Regions from separate parts of the Halomonas sp. ANAO-440 genome, predicted to be linked through region 1. Evidence: predicted binding sites of a transcription regulator. Region 1 holds the regulator's gene; the other holds the start of a gene.
The links. Region 1 encodes PhoB, which activates phosphate uptake and scavenging genes when phosphate is short. Its sites were predicted from a motif close to TGTCATANNNNTGTCANA; they were not measured.

Region 1 (4,337 bases):
CACCGAGGAGGGCCTGGCGCGGATTCCCTCCTCGGTGCGCCAGGGCAGCCTGGCGCTGGGGGCGACCAAGTCCGAGACGCTGTGGAAGGTGGTGGTGCCGCTGGCCACGCCGGCGATGATGACCGGCATGATCCTGGCGATTGCCCGAGCGGCGGGGGAGGTGGCGCCGCTGATGCTGGTGGGGGTGGTCAAGCTGGCGCCGACGCTGCCGGTGGATGGCAGCTTCCCCTTCGTGCACCTGGACCGCCAGATCATGCACCTCGGCTTCCATATCTACGACGTCGGCTTCCAGAGCCCCAACGTCGAGGCCGCGCGGCCGCTGGTCTACGCCACGGCGCTGGTGCTGGTGATCCTGATCATCGTGCTCAACATGACCGCCATCAGCATCCGTAACCGGCTGCGCGAACGCTACCGCGCCGCGTCCGATTGACGCCAACCCGACTGCATGGCGGCGGCCTGGGCCGTCGCCACGATACTTAAGAGGCGAGAGATGACTACCATGACGTCAGCCATGACCACCGCCAGCCATCGTGACGCCATGCGCGGCATGGGCAAGACCACTTTCAAGGTGCGCGACCTCAACCTGTTCTACGGCAAGGACCAGGCGCTCAAGGGCATCGACCTGGATATCCCGGCCAACAAGGTGACCGCCTTTATCGGCCCCTCCGGCTGTGGCAAGTCGACCCTGCTGCGCTGCTTCAACCGCATGAACGATCTGGTCGATATTTGCCGCGTCGAGGGCGATATCCTGCTCGACGGCGAGGACATCTACGCCCGCGGCGTGGATGTCGCCGAGCTGCGCCGCAAGGTGGGCATGGTGTTCCAGAAGCCCAACCCCTTCCCCAAGTCGATCTTCGAGAACGTCGCCTACGGCCTGCGCCTGCAGGGCGTCAACAGCAAGTCGGTGCTCGACGAGGTGGTAGAGCGCTCGCTGCGCGGCGCGGCGCTGTGGGACGAGGTCAAGGATCGCCTCGGCGACAACGCTTTCGGCCTCTCCGGCGGCCAGCAGCAGCGCCTGGTGATCGCCCGGGCCATCGCCATTGAGCCGGAGGTGATCCTGCTCGACGAACCGGCCTCGGCGCTGGACCCGATCTCGACGCTGAAGATCGAGGAACTGATCCACGAGCTCAAGGAGCAGTACACCATCCTCATCGTCACCCACAACATGCAGCAGGCGGCCAGGGTCTCCGACTACACCGCCTTCATGTACCTCGGCGATCTGGTTGAGTTCGGCGAGACCAACACCATCTTCACCGAGCCCGAGAAGAAGCAGACCGAGGATTACATCACCGGACGCTATGGATGATGCCGGCACCCACCGTCGTCACTTCCACCGGGTCGCCGGGTGCGATAGCGCTGTCATCGAAATGACATGATATCGTGCTGTTATCGTCATCGACCCGCTACTGAGCTAGAGGCCCCGAATGACAGCCAAGACCGTTCTGATCGTCGATGATGAAGCGCCGATCCGCGAAATGATTGCCGTGGCCCTGGAAATGGCCGACTACCGGGTGCTCGAGGCCGACAACGCCCAGACCGCCCACGCCATGGTCGTCGACCACCAGCCCGACCTGCTGCTGCTCGACTGGATGATGCCCGGCACCAGCGGGATCGAACTGGCCCGTCGCCTCAAGCGCGAGACCACCACCAGCGAGCTGCCGATCATCCTGCTCACCGCCAAGGGCGAGGAGGACAACAAGATCCTGGGGCTCGAGGCCGGCGCCGACGACTACATCACCAAGCCCTTCTCGCCGCGGGAACTGGTGGCCCGGCTCAAGGCCGTGCTGCGCCGCTCCACCCCGAAGGGGGTGGAAGACCTTGTCGAGGTCGAGGGGCTCGAGCTCGACCCGGTCAGCCACCGGGTCAGCGCCAACGGCAAGTCGCTGGAAATAGGACCCACCGAGTACCGCCTGCTGCAGTTCTTCATGACCCACCAGGAGCGAGCCTATACCCGCGGCCAGCTGCTGGACCAGGTGTGGGGCGGCAATGTCTATGTCGAGGAGCGCACCGTGGACGTGCATATCCGTCGCCTGCGCAAGGCCCTGGGCGATGACCACCAGCATCTGATCCAGACCGTGCGTGGCACCGGCTACCGTTTTTCCATCAAGGTCTGACATGCGCCTATGGAGCCATGAAATCTGGCGGCTAGGGCTGTTGGCCGGGGCCGGCGGCCTGATCGGCTGGTTCTTCTCGGCCTTCGGGCTCGGCCTTGCCGCCGGCATGGGCGTCTACCTCTACCGCCACCTGCGCCGGCTTCGCGCCCTTCACCGCTGGCTCACCCGCAACCCCCAGGCCGAGCCACCCGCCGCCAATGGCCTGTGGGGGGAGCTGTTCGATCGGCTCTACCGCTATCAGAAAGGCCAGCGCCATACCCAGGAGCGGCTACGTACCACGCTCAAGCGCATCCAGGAGTCCTCCGAAGCCATGCGCGACAGCGTGGTGATGCTCGACCAGCATGGCGACCTGGAGTGGTGGAACGGCGCCGCCGACCGCATGCTGGGCCTGCGCACCCACCAGGATCGCGGCCAGCACATCACCAACCTGGTGCGCGATCCGCGCTTCGTCGCCTACTTCAATGCCCGCGACTACCGTGACCCCCTGACGCTGCCCTCGCCCATCGACGAGCGGATGGTCCTGCAGATCCAGATCACCCTCTACGGTGACGACGAGCGCCTGTTGATGGCGCGGGACATCACGCGCCTGCATCGCCTGGAGCAGATGCGGCGCGACTTCGTCGCCAACGTCTCTCACGAACTGAGGACCCCGCTGACCGTGCTGGCCGGCTATCTCGAGACCTACGCCGACAACGCCGACCAGCTGCCACCCCGCCTTGCCCGCAGCCTCGCCCAGATGCAGGGGCAGACCACGCGCATGCAGAGCCTGGTCAACGACCTGCTGCTGCTGTCACGTCTGGAGCTCGAGCAGAGCGGTGACGACCACGCGCCGCTGGACATGAGCGAGCTGCTCGAGAGCGTCCGCCACGATGCCGCAGCGCTCGCCAACGGCCAGCAGCAGATCTCGGTGGAAATCGACGAGCAGCGGCCGCTGCTCGGCAGCGAACAGGAGATTCGCAGTGCGGTATCGAACCTGGCCTACAACGCCGTGCGCTACACCCCGGCAGGCAGCCAGATCGTCCTGCGCTGGAAGGCGTGCGGCCCAGGTGCCTGTATCGAGGTAGAAGACAACGGCGACGGCATCGACCCGGAGCATGTGCCCCGGCTCACCGAGCGCTTCTACCGGGTCGACAAGGGCAGAAGCACTGCCACCGGCGGCACCGGCCTGGGGCTGGCCATCGTCAAGCATGTGCTGCTGCGCCACGACGCGACCCTGGAGATCGATACGCGCCCCGGCCAGGGGGCGCTGTTCCGCTGCGTCTTTCCCGAAGGGCGGCTGGTCTCACGGCGCCTCAACCACGACGCTTGAGCGCATCCTCATCGATCTGGTCCGGGTCCATGTGGCGAATATCCAGCCCCTTGACCAGGTAGATGACGTACTCCGCCAGGTTGTCGGCATGATCACCGACCCGCTCCAGGGCACGCAGTATCCACATCACGCTTAGCACCGGACCGATGGCGCGGTTGTCCTCCATCATGAAGGTCATCAGCGAGCGCATGGCGCTGCCGTATTCGTCGTCCACCGCCTCGTCCTCCCGCACCACCTGCAGCGCCAGCTCGGTATCGAAACGGGCGAAGGCCGTCAGCGCATCGCGCAGCATCTTGCGCACGTGCTCGCTGATGTGGCGCACTTCCACCAGTCCGCGCACGGTGGTGCCGCTCTCGATCAGGCTCAGGGCGTTGCGGGCGATCTTGCTCGCTTCGTCGCCGATACGCTCCAGGTCCGCCGTGGCACGGATCACCGCCAGTACCAGGCGCAGGTCCGACGCCGCCGGCTGCCGGCGCGCCAGCACCCGGGTACACTCGTCGTCGATCTTGAGCTGCATGTCGTTGACCTGGCGATCTCTGTCGCGGACCTTCTCGGCCAGCCGGCTGTCGCCCTCGAGCAGGGCCCTGACCGCCTCCAGGACCTGGTTCTCGACCAGCCCCCCCATGGTCATCAGGTGGGTCTTGAGCTCCTCCAGCTCCTGATTGAACTGCCGGGAGATATGCTGGCTATGGGTGTCGCTGGTGATGTCCATGTGACTCTCCTGGTGACCGTCAGGCCATGCGGCCGGTGATGTAGTTTTCGGTGCGCGCCAGGCGCGGGTTGGTGAACAGGCTGGCCGTGGGGGCGTACTCCACCAGTTCACCGTCGTGGAGGAAGGCGGTGTAGTCCGAAACCCGCGCCGCCTGCTGCATGTTGTGGGTGACCAGCACCAGGGTCAGCTGCGACTTCAGGCT
Region 2 (4,337 bases), on a different contig from region 1:
GCGGCGATACTGATCGCCATGCTCGGCTTCGTCAGCACCATGGCTATCTGTCGCTACCTGCTGCGCGGCGATATCATCGAATGAGGAAGATGCCATGACCTTCTACGTCATCGCCGAAGGCGTGATCGCCTTCCTGCTGGTTGCCGGTGGTGTCTTCGCCTTTACCGGCTCGCTGGGCATGCTGCAGTTCAAGGACTTCTTCATGCGCCTGCATGGCCCCACCAAGGGTACGACCCTGGGGATCGGCTGCATCCTGATCGCTTCGATGCTCTACTTCACCATCACCCAGCGCGAGCTTCACGTACAGGAACTGCTGATCACCCTGTTCCTCTTTATCACCGCCCCGGTGACCGGTCACATGCTGGCCAAGACCGGCCTGCATATGCACCTTCGGTTCATCACCGGCACCCGCGGCTCGGTGCCCGAATTCCGCGACGAGGACGTTGGCCAGAGCCGAGTGGCACGCCCCGCGCGAGCCAAGCACCCGTGGAAATATCGCAAGGCCAAACGAACGCGCATGCGTCGCTGAGCCTTTGCTACCCAAGACAACCGCGTTAGTCTCCACGAAACGGGCTGCCAACAGGCAGCCCGTTTCGCTATCCGATGACGGGACAGGCGATAGCCGCCCTCAGCACCATCCAGACAGTTCGCGTCGTATGACAGCGACCAGTGCGGCGATATGATCATCGCGGTCGTTAAGGCAAGGAATATAGGTGAAGCGTTCGCCACCGGCGGCAAGGAAGCTCTCCTTGATCTCCTCTTCGATCTCCTCGAGGGTCTCGACGCAGTCGGCTGAGAAGGCAGGCGATACCACCGCGATATGCTTGTGGCCGCGGCGGGCCAGTTCGGCCACATGCTCTACCGTGGCCGGCCCCACCCACTCCTCCGGACCGAACTTCGACTGGAATGCGGTGACGATGGCATCGTCGGGCCAGCCCAGGCGCTCCTTGAGCAGTCGCGTCGTCTTCTGGCACTGGCAATGGTAGGGGTCACCTTCCATCAGATAGCGTTTCGGAACACCATGATAGGATGCCACCAGTACCTCCGGCGGCGTTTCGGCGGCAGCGTAGCCCTCCTCCACCGAGGCTGCCAGGGCATCGACATAAGCCGGCTCATCGAAATAGGCCGGCACGGTACGAAACGCCGGCTGCCATTTGAGCTTCATCAGCGTACGAAATGCCTGGTCGTTGGCCGTGGCGGTGGTCGGCGAGGCGTACTGGGGATAGAGCGGAAAGAACAGGATACGATCGCAGCCCTGCGCCTGCATCCGCCGCAGCACGCTGTCGGTGGAGGGGTTGCCGTAGCGCATGCAGAAATCGACCACTACCTGATCGCCATACAGTGCCTCGAGCTCTTCGGCGACCTTGCGGGTCTGTTCCCTGGTGATGGTCAGTAACGGACTTTCATCCCTCTCGGTGTTCCAGATACCGCGATAGGCCCGGCCGGAGCTGAAAGGTCGCTTGGAGAGGATAATCAGTTGCAGCAGTGGCTGCCACTTCCAGTCCGGATAGTCCACCACCCGCTTGTCGGAGAGGAACTCATTGAGGTAGCGACGCATCGACCAGTAGTCGGTGGCATCCGGCGTGCCCAGGTTCGCCACTAGAACCCCGACCTTCCGCTTCGCCACGGGCGGATGGTCCGCTGCCGCATGGGCCAGCCGCCCCTTGCCGGGCTGATCCTGTTCCACTCCCGCTGAGGTCATGCACGCTGCTCCTTCTGGTCAATGACGGATAATGGTCGGTGACTCACGACAGCGGACAGTTTATCAGGCCAGGCGCCCGGAAGGGGTAAAAAGCTGTACTCGATCAAAAAACTGTACAGCTTGCGAAGAGCGCTGTTGCCAGGCTGGCAACCAGGTCAATCAGAAAACCAGAGGCATGCGTGAGGTCAAGGGATCCTGATAGTGAGCCTCACGACCGACGACTTCATCATGAGGCACATGCTGTACCAGGAAGGCACGATGGATTCCGGCCCGCTGGAGTTCCAGATACACATCCTCCAACGAGCGAAACACGACTGGCTTGGTGCGCCTTGTCAGCAGGTGCCGGGCGCCTTCCATATCCTCCAGTTCAACCTGATAGCAGTGACTGCCCGCGTGAGTAATGACGCGAATTTCGTAGTTATCGTGATTGGCCGCAAAGGCCTTGAGATCATTGAAGTCCATGGTTCCCTCCATGTAACGGACATTGAATGGCGCAATATCAGATGCAGCTCGGGCACAGCATGACTGCGCCCGATGGCATTAGCATGACAGTAGCATATTGAAAGTGAGACTACCGGACAGCGGAAGGGTTCCGTGATATGGGACTCAGGCAGCCGGTATTACGCTAGAATCGCCAAGAGGCAGTTAATCTTGCGTCAGACCGACAGCGGAAGGGCTACTGATAATCTGAGGGATCGATAGCCTTGGCCAGCGAACGGCGATCCACCCACTTACCCGCCTTGGTCTCCTTGTAGCGAAACACCACGCGATCACCAACGGCCACCGAGAGTTCGGCATCTTCGGTCTGATAGCTGTATGCCTCGCCCTCCACAACCAGCTGAAAACGGTAGAGGTCAGGCATCCCCAGCCACTCCTTGAAAGGGCCTTCCCGCTCCAGCGATTGCAGTTCGCCACGCGCCTCCAGCTTCGGAGCGCGCTGCTGTTTGCCGCGTCTGAATCCGCTTGCCATGCTACCTCCTGGTGATCTATCGGGGGGTCGGCATTATACGGTGCCCACTCGCAGGCTCAAGGCCCCGAAAGCGGATCAACTTCCAAACGACTCGCCATAGGTGTCAGGTGCCAGATCCTCGAAGCGGGTATAGCGCCCGATAAAGGCCATATGCACCGTACCGATGGGGCCGTTACGCTGCTTGCCGATGATCAGTTCTGCTAGCCCCTGATTATCGGGATTATCCGGATTATAGACTTCGTCGCGGTAGACGAAGGCAATGACATCCGCATCCTGCTCGATGGCGCCGGATTCACGCAGATCCGACATCACCGGCCGCTTGTTGGGGCGCTGTTCAAGCGAGCGGTTGAGCTGCGACAAAGCCACTACCGGGCAGCCGAACTCTTTCGCCAGGCCTTTCAGGGAGCGGGAGATTTCCGATATCTCGCCGGTCCGGTTTTCAGAGAAGCCCGGGATCTGCATCAACTGAAGGTAGTCGATCATGACCAGCGCCATATTGCCGTGCTCACGGACCAACCGGCGAATACGCGAGCGCATCTCGTTGGGTGACAGCGCTGCCGTGTCGTCGATGAACAGCTGCTTGTCCTTGAGCAGGTTCACCGCCGAGGTCAGCCGTGGCCAATCCTCGTCCTCCAACTGTCCGGTACGCACGCGTGTCTGGTCAATGCGACCCAGCGATGACAGCATGCGCAGCATCAACGATTCGGCAGGCATCTCCATGGAGAAGACCATGACCGGCTTGTCACTGGCGATCACCGCATGCTCGACCAGATTCATGGCGAAGGTGGTCTTGCCCATGGAGGGGCGTCCGGCAATGATCACCAGGTCGGATGGCTGCAAGCCAGTTGTCATTTCGTCGAGATCACGAAAGCCGGTGGACAGGCCCGTCATCTCACCCTGCATGTTGAACAGCTCGTCGATGCGATCCACCGCCTTGGCCAACAGCTCGCTCATGCCGATGGGGCCGCCCGACTTGGGACGTTCTTCGCTGATCTGGAAAACCAATCGTTCGGCCTCGTCGAGCAGCTCATCGGCCGGCCGGCCCTGCGGGCTGAAAGCGCCATCGGCGATCTGGCTGGCCGCCCGGATAAGCTTGCGCAAGGTGGCTCGCTCGCGAACGATATCGGCATAGGCACGAATATTGCTGGCCGACGGCGTATTGCGCGCCAGTTCGGCCAGGTAGGCGAGACCACCGATGGTACCGAGCTGGTCACGCCCTTCCAGCGCCTCGGAGAGCGTCACCACATCCAGCGGCTGGCTGGCTTCTGCCAGACCGGTCATCGCATTGAAAATCAGGCGATGCTCGTAGCGATAGAAATCGTCCGCCACCAGCCGCTCGGCCACGGTATCCCATGCCTGATTATCGAGCATCAGTCCGCCCAGCACCGACTGTTCCGCCTCAAGCGAGTGAGGCGGCATCTTCAGGGCAGCGGTTTCCTGATCCAACTCGAGGGTTTCATTCATGGCATGGCAACCTGCAGGGAAACGGACCCTGCCATTCTACCCGATGGGCGTGGCCCGCCCTACCTCTCGAAACGACAAAAACCGCGACCGTTTCCGGTCGCGGCAAGGATCGAAACAGCACGCTAGCCTATCGCCCGGCTTTGCCGAGCCTTGCTCAGAACCACACTTCGGTCTGCACGCCGAAGCTCCACTGCCCGCCGG

Region 2: KZO25_RS06285 (DUF6482 family protein) is a predicted target of PhoB. The motif match lies at 2,236-2,253, and genes of this name have one in related genera.

Annotation. Positions count from the first base shown of each region.
Region 1 is NZ_JAHXBV010000002.1:40,276-44,612, reverse strand. It holds gene pstA (phosphate ABC transporter permease PstA) at 1-430, shown strand, start outside; gene pstB (phosphate ABC transporter ATP-binding protein PstB) at 512-1,306, shown strand; gene phoB (phosphate regulon transcriptional regulator PhoB) at 1,425-2,114, shown strand; gene phoR (phosphate regulon sensor histidine kinase PhoR) at 2,116-3,423, shown strand; gene phoU (phosphate signaling complex protein PhoU) at 3,407-4,135, opposite strand; gene pstB (phosphate ABC transporter ATP-binding protein PstB) at 4,155-4,337, opposite strand, start outside.
Region 2 is NZ_JAHXBV010000005.1:256,791-261,127, reverse strand. It holds gene KZO25_RS06300 (K+/H+ antiporter subunit F) at 1-84, shown strand, start outside; gene KZO25_RS06295 (Na+/H+ antiporter subunit G) at 95-529, shown strand; gene hemH (ferrochelatase) at 629-1,702, opposite strand; gene KZO25_RS06285 (DUF6482 family protein) at 1,862-2,164, opposite strand; gene KZO25_RS06280 (hypothetical protein) at 2,379-2,672, opposite strand; gene dnaB (replicative DNA helicase) at 2,748-4,136, opposite strand; gene KZO25_RS06270 (carbohydrate porin) at 4,291-4,337, opposite strand, start outside.